2 linked regions of the Thalassobaculum sp. OXR-137 genome follow. The protein of the gene in region 1 interacts with the protein of each later gene in a pairwise test. Links are inferred from orthologs where the notes say so. Each region holds a gene or a part of one and is shown on either strand. Other genes may lie near its edges.

Evidence for each region.
Region 2: the proteins of T8K17_RS17140 (region 1) and rlmB interact in binary tests that used the Escherichia coli proteins (3 or more experiments, as listed by UniProt). The link is inferred for Thalassobaculum sp. OXR-137 from one-to-one orthologs.

What each region holds. Positions count from the first base shown.
Region 1 is NZ_CP139715.1:3,700,139-3,708,750, forward strand. What follows is about bases 3,588-6,486. They hold T8K17_RS17140 (NAD(P)H-hydrate dehydratase), read left to right. Parts: upstream 3,588-4,311; coding sequence 4,312-5,661; downstream 5,662-6,486. Other genes in these bases: T8K17_RS17130 (aminotransferase), read left to right, coding at 3,588-4,035; T8K17_RS17145 (cyclic nucleotide-binding domain-containing protein), read right to left, coding at 5,632-6,063; T8K17_RS17150 (cyclic nucleotide-binding domain-containing protein), read right to left, coding at 6,186-6,486. In the rest of the region: T8K17_RS17110 (pyridoxal phosphate-dependent aminotransferase), read right to left, coding at 1-489; T8K17_RS17115 (dienelactone hydrolase family protein), read left to right, coding at 631-1,383; T8K17_RS17120 (hypothetical protein), read right to left, coding at 1,488-1,688; T8K17_RS17125 (LysR family transcriptional regulator), read left to right, coding at 1,870-2,763; more of T8K17_RS17130, read left to right, coding at 2,851-3,587; more of T8K17_RS17150, read right to left, coding at 6,487-6,578; T8K17_RS17155 (gluconokinase), read right to left, coding at 6,662-7,183; gndA (NADP-dependent phosphogluconate dehydrogenase), read right to left, coding at 7,180-8,571; T8K17_RS17165 (FAD-binding oxidoreductase), read right to left, coding at 8,580-8,612. UniProt on the Escherichia coli protein: Bifunctional enzyme that catalyzes the epimerization of the S- and R-forms of NAD(P)HX and the dehydration of the S-form of NAD(P)HX at the expense of ADP, which is converted to AMP.
Region 2 is NZ_CP139715.1:5,359,894-5,367,520, forward strand. What follows is about bases 3,637-6,381. They hold rlmB (23S rRNA (guanosine(2251)-2'-O)-methyltransferase RlmB), read left to right. Parts: upstream 3,637-4,446; coding sequence 4,447-5,316; downstream 5,317-6,381. Other genes in these bases: tuf (elongation factor Tu), read right to left, coding at 3,637-4,095; T8K17_RS24895 (hypothetical protein), read left to right, coding at 5,408-6,381. Outside these bases: rplJ (50S ribosomal protein L10), read right to left, coding at 1-349; rplA (50S ribosomal protein L1), read right to left, coding at 650-1,357; rplK (50S ribosomal protein L11), read right to left, coding at 1,365-1,793; transcription termination/antitermination protein NusG, read right to left, coding at 1,920-2,450; preprotein translocase subunit SecE, read right to left, coding at 2,452-2,649; more of tuf, read right to left, coding at 2,905-3,636; more of T8K17_RS24895, read left to right, coding at 6,382-6,880; T8K17_RS24900 (allantoinase PuuE), read left to right, coding at 6,877-7,627. UniProt on the Escherichia coli protein: Specifically methylates the ribose of guanosine 2251 in 23S rRNA.

The sequences.
Region 1 (8,612 bases):
GGTGATCTTGGCCAGCATTTCCTCGGCGGAGAAGGCGAAGCCGTTCTCTTCCGACAGCCGGTACGGCACCGGCTTGGCGCCGGAGAACTTCACCGAGCTCTCGTAGATCGGGAAGCCGGGGTTGGGATACAGGATCTCGGTGCCGGGCTGGCCGAAGATCAGGCAGGCGAAGAACATGGTCGGCTTGCCGCCCGGCATGATCATGACCGTGTCCGGATCGACGGTGACGCCGTGGCGGGTGTTCAGGTCGCGGGCCACCGCCTGGCGGAGCTGCGGGATGCCGGCGGCCGGCGTGTAGCCGTGATGGCCGTCGCGCAGGGCCTTGATGCCGGCCTCCACGATATGCTCCGGCGTTTTGAAATCGGGCTGGCCGATGCCGAGGTTGATGATGTCCTTGCCGGAGGCGGCAAGCGCGTTGGCGCGGGCGAGCACTTCAAAGGCGGTCTCGGTGCCGAGAACGGACATCCGGTCAGCGAGCATGGCGGGCATCGGGCGGTTCCTCGAAATCGTTCGTGTCTCAGGTGCGTTCTGGCGACGCTCGGAGCGGCAGTGATACGCTGCCGGCCGGAAAACCGCCAGACAGCGAAATCCAACAGAAACACGTCTGCCATCCAGAGGAAACAGCCGCACATGATCGAAGTCGTCGAGGACATCACCACCCCCGATGGGGCGATGGAGACCTTTATCGTCCGCCCGGAACGCGCCAGGGAAAACGGGGACCCGTATCCGGCCGTGCTGATGCTGATGGATGCGCCGGGAATCCGCGAGGAGCTGTACGACATGGCCCGGCGGCTGGCCACGGTCGGATACTGCGTGCTGCTGCCGAATTTGTACTACCGCGCCGGCCGCGACACGAAATACGGCCCGCATGTCCTGACCGCGGGCAGCGACGACCACACCGCCATGCGGGCGATACGCACCAAGATGACGATTCCGCCGGTGATGTCCGATGTGCAGGTGATGTTCGACCATATCGACAGGGCCGGCATCGCCCGGCCGGGGCCGGTCGGCGTGCACGGCTACTGCATGAGCGGGCCGTATGCCCTGGCGGCGGCGGCCCGCTATCCCGACCGGGTGGCGGCGGCGGCCTCGTTCTACGGCACGTGGATCGTCAGCGACGCGGTGGAAAGTCCGCACGCCACCCTCGGCCAGGCCAAGGGCGAGCTCTATATAAGCTGTGCGGAGACCGACGATCTGGCGCCGCCGGACATGGTGGCCGAGCTGAAGCGGCTGTTCGACGCGTCAGGGGCGAAGGGGGAGCTGGAGGTGCATCCGGGCACCCATCACGGCTTCGCGTTCCCGAGCCGCTGGTGCTACGACAAGCAGGCCGGCGAACGGCATTGGGAGCGTCTCATCGCGCTCTATCGCCGGACTCTCGAATAAAACTCATGTTGCGATGCAGCATGAATTATCCAGGTGCCGAAACAAGTACGGCGCCGCCCCGGGGCGGGGGCGGCGCCGCTCTTTCGGTAGCCGTTAAGCAGGGACTAAACGGCTGCCGGATGGGCTCCGCCATGGGAGGCGGATTTGGTGTTGGTGAAGAGCGAGACGACCGGCTTGGTCAGCGCGGCGTAAGCGCTGCGGAACGCGGACTGAACCGCGAGCGCGCGCATCCGGCGACCGGCAGCGATGCCGCGCGCGATGTCTTGCTCGGTGATGGTGCGCATCTGGATCGTCTGGGTGGTCATGGCGTGTCTCCTGTCTGGGGCAACGCGGCGTGTTCCGTACCGGTGCCGTTCGTTGCTGATCACCAAGATGGTCTTCGCAACGCACAATGACAAATTCGTAATTCAAAGAAGTGAATTTAGAAAAATCAATAATGCTCCGCACCCGGATCGGGGGTGACGGGCGGGCCGAGAGGAGCTTCCGATGATCACCCTGCGCCAGGTCCGATACTTCCTCGCCGTCGCCGAGACCGAGAAGGTCTCCGCCGCCGCCACCAATCTGGGGATCTCCCAGTCGGCCATCACCCTGTCGGTGAAGGAGTTGGAGAACCAGCTCGGCGTCACCCTGTTCGAGCGCCGGGTCGGCGGCGTGGCGCTCACCCGCGAGGGGCAGAACTTCATCGCCCATGCCCGCAACATCGAGGCGGCGGTCGCCGACGCGGTCGCCGACATGCACCCGGACCGCACCGACGTGGAGGGAACGGTCAAGCTGGGGGTGACCAATGCCGGGGCCGGCTACTTCCTGGTGCCGCCGCTGGCCCGGTTCCAGCGGGCGTTCCCCAACGTGAAGGTCCAGCTTCTGGAGCGCGAGCGCGAGGAGATGGAGCGGCAGGTGCTGTCCGGCACGGTGGATATCGCGCTGCTGCTGACCTCCAACCTGTCGAACGCCCCGGACCTGGAGCATCGCGGCCTGTTCCAGAGCCCGCGCGGCGCCTGGGTGGCGACAAACCATCCGCTGGCGAGCCGCGACACGGTCAGCCGGGCCGACGTGATCGAGTACCCCTACGTGCTCTACCAGATCGACGAGGCCGACCGCTCGTCCCGCGAATACCTGGCCGCCTCCGGCCTGGAGCCCAAGGTGCTGTTCGAGACCACGTCCCTGGAGGCGCTGCGCAGCATGGTCGCCACGGGGCAGGGGGTGACGATCCTGTCAAAGATGCTGTTCCGCCCCTGGTCGCTGGATGGCGGCCGGCTGGAATGGGTCCCGATCATCGACGCGCCGCCGCCGATGGAGATTGGCCTGGTCTGGCGCAAAGGCCACGAATTCTCCGCCGCCGAGGCCCGGCTGGTGGAGTATCTGGAGGCGGCGGTGCGCTAGCGGTGCGGGGATCTCCGGGGCCCGTTGCCGCCCGCGTCCCCCGGTGCTAAACCGCGCGACCCATATTGACGCACGGGGGACCGCCCGATGAAGGCCGCCAATTCGCTCCTGTCCTCCTACGGCACCACGGTGTTCGAGGTGATGTCGCGGCTCGCCATCGAGCACAAGGCGATCAATCTCGGCCAGGGCTTCCCCGACGACCGCGGCCCGGACCCGGTGCTGGAGCAGGCCTCCAAGGCGCTGTACGACCCGCCGAACCAGTATCCGCCGATGATGGGCGTGCCCGAGCTGCGCCAGGCGGTCGCCGCCCACAACAAGCGGTTCTACGGCCTCGATGTCGACTGGCAGAAGGAGGTCATGGTCTCCACCGGCGCCACCGAGGCGCTGGCGGCCTGCTTCCTGGCGCTGATCGAGCCCGGCGACGAGGTCGTCGTCATCGAGCCGCTCTACGACTGCTATCTGCCGATGATCCGGCGGGCCGGCGGCATTCCGCGCCCGGTGCGGCTGACCCCGCCGGAATGGAAGCTCGACCTGGAGGCCCTGGAGGCGTCGTTCAGCGACCGCACCAAGATGATCGTGGTCAACGATCCGCAGAACCCGGCCTCGAAGGTCTACAGCCGCGAGGAACTGACGGCGATCGCCGATCTCTGCCAGAAGTACGACGCCTACGCCCTGTGCGACGAGGCCTACGAGCATCTGGCCTTCGACGGCCGCCCGCATATCCCGCTGATGACCCTGGACGGCATGCGCGAGCGCTGCGTGCGGATCGGCTCGGCCGGCAAGACCTTCTCGCTGACCGGCTGGAAGGTCGGCTACGTCACCGCGCCGGAGCACTTGCTGGGACCGATCTCCAAGGCGCACCAGTTCCTGGTCTTCACCACCGCGCCGAACCTGCAGCGCGCGGTCGCCTTCGGGCTGAACCAGGACGATTCGTATTTCGACGGGCTGCGCGACGAGATGGCGCGGCGCCGCGACCGGCTGACCGAGGGCCTGACCTCCATCGGCCTGGCGCCGGTGACCTGCCAGGGCACGTATTTCCTGTTCGTCGACGTCGCCGCCCATCTCTACGACGCGGAGACGGACGAGGGGTTCTGCCGCCGGCTGGTGACCGATGCCGGGGTGGCCGCCGTCCCGGTCTCCGCCTTCTATCTCGACCCGCAGAGCGCGCCGCGGAACTACATCCGTTTCTGCTTCGCCAAGCAGGACCCGGTGCTCGACGGGGCGGTGGAGAAGCTGGGAACGTATTTGAAGGAGGTCGGCCTCGGCATTTAGGTTGACGCCAGGGCGGGGCTGGAATAACAAACGCCTCCGCCGAGCCGAGATGGTTCGGCGCCCGGTGGCGGGTGTAGCTCAGGTGGTTAGAGCGCCAGATTGTGGCTCTGGAGGCCGTGGGTTCGAGTCCCATCACTCGCCCCAATTCCCTACACTGTCGGCATGACATGGCCGACAGAGACGGGTCCGACGACGCGCGATACTCTGCTCTCCTGCGAGCAGATGGGCGCCTGCGATCGGTTCACCATTGAAAAGAGAACGACCGGGTTCACCCTCATGCTCCGTGCGGGGCAGGGGGCGGCGCGCCGTATCCGCCGGGCCTTTCGGCCGGGCCGGGTGCTGGTCGCCTGCGGACCGGGCAACAACGGCGGCGACGGGTTCGTCATCGCCCATGACCTGCGCGCTCATGGCTGGGAGGTCACGGTCGCGCTGCTCGGCGCCCGCGACCGGCTGACAGGCGATGCGGCGGAAGCGGCGGCCTATTGGGACGGCCCGATCGAAATGCTGACGGCGGAGCGCGTCGAGTCGGCCGAGATCTTCGTGGACGCGCTGTTCGGCGCCGGACTGACCCGCCCGGTCGAGGGCGTGGCCGCCGAGGTGCTGGACCGGGCCGCCACGCGGTCGGCGGGCGGCGGGCTGACGGTCGTCGCCGTCGACGTGCCCAGCGGCGTGCACGGCGATACCGGCCAGGTCCTCGGCACGGCCTGTCCGGCCGACCTGACGGTCACCTTTCACTGTCTGAAACCCGGCCACCTGCTGCATCCGGGGGGCCGGCTGTGCGGCGGCATCCGGGTCGTCGATATCGGCATCGACCCGGCCGCTCCGGCGCTGACCGAGCCGGCGGCGCGGATGATCTCGCCGCGGCTTTGGGACGGGCTGCTGACCCCGGCGGGTCCGGACGATCACAAATACACTCGCGGCCACGTGCTGGTGCTGGCCGGCGCCATGCCCGGCGCGGCGCGGCTGGCCGCCCGCTCGGCCCGGCATATGGGGGCGGGGCTGGTGACGGTCTGCGCGCCCGAGGAGGCTGTCCCTCTGATCGCCGGCGATGCGCCAGGACTGATCGTGCAGGAGATCCCCTACGACCTGGAAGCCTTCGTGGCGGGCCGCAAGGTGGCGGCCATCGTCGTCGGGCCGGGTCTGGGACGGGGTGCCGATGCCAGACGGCTGGTGGAGGCTGCGATGGCCTGCGTCGTGCCGACGGTGTTGGATGCCGACGTGTTCTCGCTGTTCGCCGGCGGACGCCTGCCGCGTGGCGGGCCGGCGGTGCTGACGCCCCATGGTGGCGAGTTCTCGCGGCTCTTTGCCAAGCTGGACCCACGCCAGATCGGCCGGATCGCGGCGGTCAGTCGGGCGGCGGCCAACTGCGGCCACACGGTTCTGCTCAAAGGGCCCGACAGCACGGTGGCGGCCCCGGACGGCCGCTGCGCGATCCTCGACGGCGCGCCGGCAACCCTGGCGACCGGCGGCACCGGAGACGTGCTGGCCGGCGCAATCGGCGCGTTGCTGGCGCGCGGCCTGCCGGGCTTCGAGGCGGCCTGCGCCGGTGCCTGGTTCCACCGCGAGGCGGCCCGCTGGCTGGGCGGGACGGCGCTGCTACCCGAGGATCTCGCCGACGCCCTTTGAGGGTCGCGGCGCATGCTCGATCTGCGGCTGGCCGAAGGCGATGTCCGTGGTCTTATCCAGCTTCCGCACCACGTGTTTCAGCAGCAGCTTCGTCAGGGTATGGCTGGAGTCCATCACCGCCTCGATCTGGTCCGGCGCCACCTCCAGGGCGGTGACCGGCGAGATCGCGCGGGCGCCGCGGGTGTGCGTCGCCCCCTCGATCACGGCCAACTCGCCGACGACCTCGCCCGGACCGAGCCGGGCCAGGGACACCGTACGGGCGCCGGCAATCTGATACACCTCGACCGTCCCGTCCTCGATGAGGAACAGACTGGTGGCGGCATCTCCTTGTTCGAACAGGCATTCGTTTGGCTCGAAGTAGTACTTCGAGACGGTCAGGCCTTCGCCCTGGTTGGATCGCACCGCTGTGTTCCTAAGGTTAGAGCCCCTGGCCGGACTACGCGCTCAGCGAAGCCGGGTTCCCGGTGAGTATGCGTTTTAAATCCATCGGCTCCGCGCAGGGCTGCTCAGAACCCGAATGAGGATCAGGCCGGACGCTTCGTATGCCCGAAGGCGACGTCGTTGGTGCGGTGCAGCTTGCGGACCACGCGCTTGAGGATCATGCGGATCAGGGCGGGGCTTTCCGCCAGGCTCTGGTCGAGCTGACCGGGGTCGACCTTGAGGGCCGCCACGGGAGTTACGGCACGGACGCTGCGGGTGTGGGGTATGCCTTCGATCAATGCCAGCTCGCCGACGACATCGCCCTTACCCAGCCGGGCGACGGTGCTTACCCGCGCGCCCGAGGCGCGGAAGACCTCCACGACGCCTTCCTCGATCAGAAAGATCCCGGTCGGCGGCTCTCCTTCAGAGAACAGGGTCTCGTTGGCCTCGTAAAAGACCTTCGCGACTTTCAGCCCGCTGTCTGTCTTCGCTGCCACCGCAGCCTCCTCTCGGGTCGGGACGCGACACGGTGTCCCACTACCTCAGATGTGGTCGCGGGGGCGCCCCGCTATGCGGCATTTCAGCCGGAGGCGTCGGCACCGCCCAGTTCCGCCAGGATGTCGTCGACGCACTGTTCAGGCGGCCGGGTGACGTCCACCGTGATCGCATCCTCGTCGCCGGAGGGTGGCTCCAGGGTTGCGATCTGGGAGGTCAGCAGGCTGGTCGGCATGTAGTGGTCGACCCGCTTCTCCATCCTGGCGCGGATCAGCGCCTCGTCGCCGGCCAGCCGGACAAGCCGCACGTCGGCGCGGTCGCCGACCAGGATCGCCCGGTAACGCCGCTTCAGAGCCGAGCAGGACACGACCATGCCGGTGCCCGCTGCCCGCCAGCGGTCGATATCGGCGGCGATGGCGGCCAGCCAGGGACCGCGGTCGGCGTCGTCCAGCGGCGTACCGGCCCGCATTTTCTCTACATTGGCCGGCGGATGGTAGCTGTCCCCCTCCGCATAGCCCCAGCCCAGCCGCTCGGCCAGCAGGGTGCCGATGGTGGTCTTGCCGACCCCGGACACACCCATCATGACGACGACGATGGGGGCGCTCATGAGCCGCTCCAGTCCGCGTGGTGGTTGCCGGGTGCGTCGAGGCGCTCGAAGGTATGGGCGCCGAACTTGTCGCGCAGGCCCTGCAGGAAGTCGGCCGGCACCCGGGCGCGCACCATCCCGTCATGCCAGGACAGGGAAGAGGTGAGGGCAGGGACGGCGTAGCCGGCGCCGATGCCCGCCGCCGCCGTCCTGCGCAGACCGGGCAGGGTCTCGGCCAGCTCGGCACGCAGGGAGGGGGCGGCCAGCGGATGGGTGCCGGGTGCCAGACCGGCGAAGGCTTCGGCCAGCCGGTCGAGCAGCGGAGCGCGCAGGATACAGCCGGCCCGCCAAACCTTCGCGACCGCCACCGGGTCCACCTTCCAGCCGTCACGCGCATCGGCAGCGGCGATCAGGACGAAACCCTGGAGGAAGGAGAGCAGGGTGGCGGCGCGGAAGGCGGCCTCAAGATCGGCCGGGTCGATCTGCACCGCTTCCGGTGCCTTTGCCGCCAGTACCTGCCGCTCGTCGCGGGCGGCGGAGACGGCGCGGGCGAAGACGGCTTCGGCGATCGACGGAGCGGCCACGCCCAGGTCCAGCGCCGCAAGGGAGGCCCAGCGGCCGGTGCCCTTCTGGCCGGCGCGGTCGACCACCTTGTCCAGCAGCGGTGCGCCGTTGCTGTCGCGGGTGCGCACCACATCGGCGGCGATCTCCACCAGATACCCGCCGCCCGGGCCGCGGTTCCAGGTGGCGAAGGTCTCACCGATCCGGTCCACGTCCATCGACAGGCCATGACGCATCAGGTCGTAGGCCTCGGCCAGGGCCTGCATGACGGCGTATTCGATGCCGTTATGGACGGTCTTCACGAAATGTCCGGCGGCCCCGCCGCCAAGCCGGTCGCAGCACGGCGTGCCGTCGGCGGCCCGGGCCGCGACCGCCTGCAGGGTCGGCGCGACCCGGTCCCAGGCTGCGGCGTCGCCGCCGGCCATCAGCGCGGGCCCTCGGCGCGCGCCTTCCTCGCCGCCGGACACGCCGAGGCCGATCAGGTGGATGCCGTCCGCCGCCAGTGCCTCCTGACGCCGCGCGGTGTCGACGGCGTCGGTGTTGCCGCCGTCGACGATGACGTCTCCCGCCTCCAGATGCGGGCGCAGGGCCGCAATCACCGCGTCCACGGCGGCACCGGCGGTCACCATCAGCAGCACCGCCCGCGGACTGGCGAGCCGGCGCGCGAGATCCGCCGCGTCGTCGGCCCAGATGGTGCCGTCGGGCAGCTCGGCGCGCGCTCTGGCGGCGAGGGCGCCGTCGCGCTCCCACGCCACCAGGGGCACGGCGTGGTCGGCCAGGTTCAGCGCCAGGTTCCGGCCCATGGTGCCGAGGCCGATGATCCCCAGCGGGGCGATGTTCTGCGTCATGACCGTTCCTATCCCAGGCTCTCGCGCCAAGCGTCGCGGGC
Region 2 (7,627 bases), 1.7 Mb from region 1 along the record:
TGTTGAGTTTCCGTTCGCCCAGGCCGCCACCGACGATGGTGACCTTGTCGTTCTTATTGGCGAACTCAACGATCACCTTCGCCGCCGCCACCGGGTCGGTCGACGTCGTCACCGACGTCGGACCCGTGAAGAGGTCGCTCAGGTTCTCGTAGCGCGTGCCCTGCAGAGCAAGACGGGCGAGCCGATTCTTCGTGACCTTGTAGCCGGCCCCGGCCGCACGGACGTTGGAACGAAGACCTTCGACCTCGGACACCGTCAGACCCGTCTGATGGGTGATGACGACGACTTCGGAGCCTTCGAACGTCGTGCGAAGAGAGTCGACCAACTCGGCCTTTTCGGTTCGGTTCACCTCTTATCTCCGCAATTGGAACCGATGCGCCGTCGTTCTGTTTCGAACATGGCCCGTCGGTCCGGTTGCACGAAGACGACACTTTCGTGCCGCCCCTGTTCGCCTGTCCCAGAAGTCCAACATCGCCGGCTGGGCCGGTATCCGTTGGCGCTCCCGTCTGTACGGGCGGAATTTAAGGCCCCTCCGGATCGCTCCGCCGCGGCCGCCCGTAGTCTCGGACAGGTCGGAACGGGATCTCTCCCGCCCCTCACGCCGGCCCGCGGCTGACCGCGGACCGTCGATCTCTTGAGCGCGGCCGCGTTAGGCGGCCGGCGCGGAACCCAGAGCCGCCGTGTCGATCTTGATGCCCGGACCCATGGTCGAGCTGACCGACACGCGCTTGATGTAGTGGCCCTTCGCCCCGGTCGGCTTCGCCTTCTGGATCGCATCGACGAACGCCGTGGCGTTCTCGACCAGCTGATCCTCGGAGAAGCTCGCCTTGCCGATGCCGGCATGGACGATGCCGGCCTTCTCGACGCGGAACTCGACCTGACCGGCCTTCGCGGCGGCGACGGCGTCGGCCACGTTCGGGGTCACGGTGCCCAGCTTCGGGTTCGGCATCAGGCCGCGCGGGCCCAGCACCTTACCGAGACGGCCGACGACGGCCATCATGTCCGGGGTCGCGATCACGCGGTCGAAGTCCATCCGGCCATTCTGGATCTCTTCCATCAGATCCTCGGCCCCGACCACCTCGGCACCGGCCGCACGGGCCTCGTCCGCCTTGGCGTCCTTGGCGAAGACGGCGACGCGCACGTCCTTGCCGGTGCCGTGCGGCAGCGAGACGACGCCGCGGACCATCTGGTCGGAGTGACGCGGGTCGACGCCCAGGTTCATCGAGATCTCGACGGTCTCGTCGAACTTGGCGCTGGCCTTGCCCTTGATGAGCTTGATGGCCTCGGCCATGCCGAAGAGGGCCGTCCGGTCGAGGTCGCCGTACGCGGCGCGAAGACGCTTACCTGTTTTTGCCATGATCGCCTCACTCCACCACTTCGATGCCCATGGAACGGGCGGAACCCTTGATCATCTGAACCGCACCGTCCATGTCGACGGCGTTCAGATCCGGCATCTTCTGCTCGGCGATCTCCTTGACCTGCGCCAGGGTGACCTTGCCGACCGCGCCCTTGTTCGGCGTCGGGGAGCCCTTGGCCACCTTCGACGCCTTCTTCAGGAAATAGGACACCGGCGGGGTCTTGGTGATGAAGGTGAAGGTACGGTCGCCGTAGGCGGTGATCACCACCGGCACCGGCATGCCCTTCTCCATCTTCTCGGTCGCGGCGTTGAACGCCTTGCAGAACTCCATGATGTTGAGTCCGCGTTGACCGAGAGCCGGACCCACCGGCGGAGACGGGTTCGCCGCTCCGGCCGGGATCTCCAGCTTGATATAGCCGACGATCTTCTTAGCCATCTGTTGCCTTCCTCTTTTCGGTCCGTGGTGCGATGCCGCAGGGCTTCGCGGTCATCTCCCACAGGCCGTCCACAAACGAGCCGTTCCGGCCCCGGGCATGTGTCCCGGGATCGAACCCGAACGGGCTCAGGTTTTCTCGACCTGGGTGAATTCCAGATCGACCGGCGTCGATCGTCCGAAGATCGACACCGCAACTTTCAGACGCGCCCGCTCCTCGTCGACATCCTCGACAAGGCCGTTGAACGTCGCGAACGGGCCGTCGGAGACCCGGACCTGCTCGCCGATCTCGAAGGTGATCGACGGCTTCGGCCGGTCCACGCCCTCGGAGACCTGCTTCAGCAGACGGTCCGCCTCGGCGTCGGTGATCGGGATCGGACGGCTCTTGCCGCCCACGAACCCGGCCACCTTCGGCTGCGACTTGACCAGATGCCAGCTCTCGTCCGTCAGCTCCATCCGGACCAGGATGTAGCCCGGGAAGAACTTGCGTTCGGTGGTCGCCTTCACGCCCCGGCGCATCTCGATCACTTCCTCGGTCGGAACCAGGACTTCGGTGATCAGATCCTCGAACTCGTGCTGGGCGACCTGCTCGTTGATCGACTGGGCGACCTTCTTCTCGAAGCCGGAATAGGTCTGCACCACGTACCATCGTTGCGCCATGTCAGCCTCCGAGCCCCAGTACCAGTTGCACACCCCAGGCCAGGACCTGGTCGACCACGAAGAAGAACACCGAGGCCAGCAACACCATGATGAAGACCATCAGGGTGGCCACGGCCGTCTCCTTGCGGCTCGCCCACGTGACCCGCGACACTTCCTGTCGCACCTGACGCACGAACTGGGCGGGACTCACCTTCGCCATCGCTTCTGCTCTCCGCCGCACGGTCCCGGGAAAAGCCCCGGGGTACGCTGTGGCACCAATTCCGAACACGTGAATGCGGATGGCGCCCATCGGGTTTCCCGACGGCGCCGCCCGCGAAACGTCTTTATATAGTGGCAGGAGTGGAGGGGCTCGAACCCCCAGCCCCCGGTTTTGGAGACCGGTGCTCTACCAGTTGAGCTACACTCCTAACCTTGCAAAAGCGTTACCCGCCTCCGCTTACCCGATGACCCCCGATTACTCGATGACCTTCGACACCACGCCGGCGCCGACGGTGCGGCCGCCTTCGCGGATGGCGAAGCGCAGGCCGTCATCCATGGCGATCGGCGCGATCAGCTCGACGTCCATCGCGATGTTGTCGCCCGGCATCACCATCTCGGTGCCTTCCGGCAGCGTCACCGTCCCGGTCACGTCCGTCGTGCGGAAGTAGAACTGCGGACGGTAGTTGGTGAAGAACGGCGTGTGACGGCCACCCTCTTCCTTCGTCAGGATGTACGCCTCGGCCTTGAACTTCGTGTGCGGCGTGATCGAGCCCGGCTTCGCCAGAACCTGACCGCGCTCCACGTCCTCGCGCTTGGTGCCGCGCAGCAGAACGCCAACGTTGTCGCCCGCCTCGCCCTGGTCCAGCAGCTTGCGGAACATCTCCACACCGGTGCAGGTCGTCTTCACCGTCGTCTTGATGCCGACGATCTCGATTTCCTCGCCCACCTTCACGATGCCGCGCTCGATACGGCCGGTCACCACCGTGCCGCGGCCCGAGATCGAGAACACGTCCTCGATCGGCATCAGGAACGGCAGGTTCTTCGGACGCTCCGGGGTCGGAATGTACGAGTCGACCGTCTCCATCAGCGCGAGGATCGCCTTGCGGCCGATCTCCTCGTTGCTGTCCTCGAGCGCGGCCAGAGCCGAACCCTTGGTGATCGGAATGTCGTCGCCCGGGAACTCGTAGGACGACAGAAGCTCGCGGATCTCGAGCTCGACCAGCTCCAGAAGCTCCTCGTCGTCGACCTGGTCGACCTTGTTCATGAACACGACCAGCGCCGGAACGCCGACCTGGCGCGCCAGAAGGATGTGCTCGCGCGTCTGCGGCATCGGGCCGTCGGCCGCCGACACCACCAGGATCGCGCCGTCCATCTGCGCCGCACCCGTGATCATGTTCTTCACGTAGTCGGCGTGGCCCGGGCAGTCCACATGCGCGTAGTGACGGTTCGCCGTCTCGTACTCAACGTGCGCCGTCGAGATCGTGATGCCGCGCGCCTTCTCTTCCGGCGCCTTGTCGATGGCGTCGTACGCCATGAACGTCGCACCGCCGGACTCTGCAAGCGTCTTCGTGATCGCCGCCGTCAGCGTCGTCTTGCCGTGGTCGACGTGACCGATCGTGCCGATGTTGCAGTGCGGCTTAGTCCGCGCGAATTTCTCCTTGGCCATCTCGTCGTTCCCGTCGGCTGCATCGTGGAGGCATCCAGGAGATGCCGGAAAAACTAACCCTCTTCAGAACCTTGTCGGTCGGTCGCGATCCGGTCAGCAAGTGGTGGTGGGGGTAGGATTCGAACCTACGTACGCATACGCGGGCAGATTTACAGTCTGCTGCCTTTAACCACTCGGCCACCCCACCATCGGATCGGATCGCAATCTCGCTTTCGGCAAGCCCCGTTCCTGAGGGAGTGCGAACTATGTTAATTCGCGACCGTTTGTCAACGACGAACGCGACAAAAAATGACCGCGCCGGTAATCCAGGCGGTTCGTGGTCTCCCAACCGAGGAAAACCGTAGCATAGCCATGGCGAAACGAAAATACGGCGGCCGCCCCTCCCGTGCGGCGAAATCCCCTGCCCCCGGCCGCGAGCGGTCCGGCGGCGGTCAAACACTCCCCGGCCGCGAGTCGGATCGGACGGCATTCGACCCGACTCTGCTGTTCGGCAGGCACGCGGTGGCGGCAGCACTGGCCAATCCGCGACGGCATGTCCGCGCGCTGATGTGCAGCGTGGAAGCGGCGGCCGATCTCGCCGAGACCCTGGCCGCCCTGCCCGAGGCCCGGTGCGGGGCCCTGCCCGACCCCAGGACCGTCACGGCGGAGGAGATCGCCACCCTGGTCGGCGAGGGCGCGGTGCATCAGGGCCTGATCGCCCGGGTCGACCCGCTGCCGGACACCGCCCTGGAGGACGTGCTCGACGCCGCCGGGCCCCAAAGCCTGCTGATGGTGCTCGACCAGGTGACCGATCCGCACAATCTCGGCGCCGTGCTGCGCTCCGCCGCGGCCTTCGGGGCCGATGCGGTCGTCGTCCAGGACCGGCACACCCCGCAGATCACTGCCGTGGTGGCCAAGACCGCGTCCGGCGCGCTCGACGTCACCCCGCTGGTGCGGGTGATCAACCTCGCCCGCGCCCTGCGCACCATCCAGGAGGCCGGGTTCTGGTGCGTCGGCCTCGCCGAGGAGGGGCCGGTCGCGCTCGACAGTCTCGACCTGTCCGGCCGGGCCGCGCTGGTGATGGGGGCGGAGGGCGACGGCCTGCGCCGCCTGACCCGCGAGACCTGCGACCAACTCGTCCACCTGCCGACCAAGGCGCCGATCCGCTCGCTCAACGTGTCGGCGGCGGCGGCGATCGCCCTGCATCACGCCGCGGTCGCCCCCGGCAGAAAGGCAGGTTAACCTTTAACCAAGATTTTTAGGCCATACTCCGACAGCTTTTCCGCGCGGCGGACCGAGCAAGCAGACCGGATATGCAGGAGTCCCAGTAATCATGGTGTTCACGCCGCGCGAGGACATCGAGGTCGCGAAATCAGCGATCTGCGAAGAAGCCGCAGACCTGTTCACTCCCGACGCTCGCGAAACCATCACCCGGGCCTGCGCCGCCTATCTCGGCCCCCGTAAGCTGACGGCGATCGAGATCCTGTACTCCCCGCGGCATCAGACCGATCTGATGAACAGCGGGACCAGCGCCATGCAGGCGGTCCAGAAGGCGGCGAGCTGGCAGGTCCGCGGCATGAGCGTGCCGGTAAGCGAGCGGATCCGCCGGCTGTGGGACATCATCGACCAGGCCAAGGCGGCCATGGCCGAGGAGGTCGAGGCCCTCGACCCGGCCCCGATGACGCCGGAGACCGCCGGCGCGTTGTTCGCCCGGCGGGGCGACGAGAGCAGCCCCGCCCATACCTTCCGCATCCTGTGCTCGGTTGCCGCCGGGCTGGCGGACAAGAAGGGCTGGGCCGACAAGCTCGACACCCTGCTGAAGATCGCCGCCAGCGCCGACACGCCGGAGGCGCTGGCCTGCATCGACCGGTTCCTGGGCGAGCTGCTGCGGCCGGTGGAGGTGCTCCCGGAGGTCATCGGCGATCTGCCGACCGCCGGCGAGGCGGTGGCCAGCCTGCTGGCCCTGCTGAACGGGACCGCCCGGCCGACCGACGCGCCGCCCAAGGCGGTCCTGTCGGTGCCGTTCTACAAGCTGATGACCCGCGCCCCGATGCCCGATTCCCGGGCGGCCCTGGCCGCGCATATCGTCCGTCTGGTCTCCGGCCCCGACAAGATGACGGCCAAGACCCTCGCCGAGGAGATCCAGGCGGTGGTCGAGCTGCGCGACACCCTCGTCTTCGAGGGCGCGCTGATCGGCGGCGAGGTGACCCAGGAGGCGCTGGAACGCCGGCTGGGCCGGGCCCTCTCCGACCAGACCATCGACATGCTGATGCAGGGAACGCGCTGCGTCGGCGAGCGGGTGATGCGGGCCGTGGCCCTGCACAGCAAGGTGTTCGGCGAGACCGCGCGGGAGTACCTGGAACAGTACGTCGCCGACCTGATGGGCCAGCCGCAGCTCGAGGCCAAGCTGGTGGCGGAAGGCCTGTCGCTTCGGCAGCAGATCATGGCGCTGGGCGCGCTGTACCGGGCGCTGAAGGGCTCCCAGCTCGGCGACCGGGCGAAGGGCCGCATGACCCGCCAGGTCGAACAGGCGCAGACCGCCCTGCTCGACAGCTCGCGGCTGCTGGAGAAGCTGAACGACGGCAGCGGCTCGGCGGCCGAACGGCTGATGCGGGTGGTCGACCTGTGCCGCGAAGGCGCTTTCACCGAGGGCGAGAACGCCGACCGCGCCCGGGCCGCCGCGCAGCAGCTCATGAAGCGGCCGGATTTCCTCGCCAGCTATCTGGACGGGGCGGAGCAAAAGGGCGAACGTGCCACCCGGCTGCGCGACCTGCAGCGCAAACTGGCCGAAGCGAGGATCGTTTGAGCGCTCCTGACCGGAACGGACCCGACCGGGACGACCCGAATTTCCAGCCGCATCTGGACCGCGACATGGTCGGCTACGGCCGCACCCCGCCCCATGCCAACTGGCCCGGCGGCGCGCGGCTGGCGATCAATTTCGTCATGAACTACGAGGAGGGGTCGGAATACTCGATCCCCGAGGGCGACGGCTTCTCCGAGGGGAGCCTGACCGACTCGCCGGACAGCCCGAACGGTCCCGGCTCGCGCGACCTGGCCGCGGAGTCGATGTTCGAATACGGCACCCGCGTCGGCTTCTGGCGGCTGCACCGGCTGTTCACCGAGCGCAACCTGCCGCTGACGGTCAACGCCTGCGCCCTGGCGCTGGAGCGCAACGACGAGGCGGCGGCCGCGATCCGCGAGAGCGGCTGGGACATCTGCTGCCACGGCTGGCGCTGGGTGAACCATTTCCAGCTCAGCGAGGACGAGGAGCGCGCCCACATCGCCCGCGCGGTGGAGAGCCTGGAGCGCACCACCGGGGCCAGGCCGGCCGGCTGGTACTGCCGCCACGGTCCGAGCGTGCACACCCGCCGCCTGGTCGTCGAGCACGGCGGCTTCCTCTACGACAGCGACAGCTATGCCGACGAGCTGCCCTACTGGACCGAGGTGTCCGGCCGGCCGCATCTGGTGGTGCCCTATTCGCTGACCACCAACGACAGCAAGTTCGCCCGCAACCATTTCCCCACCGGCGACGACTACTTCACCTTCGTGAAGG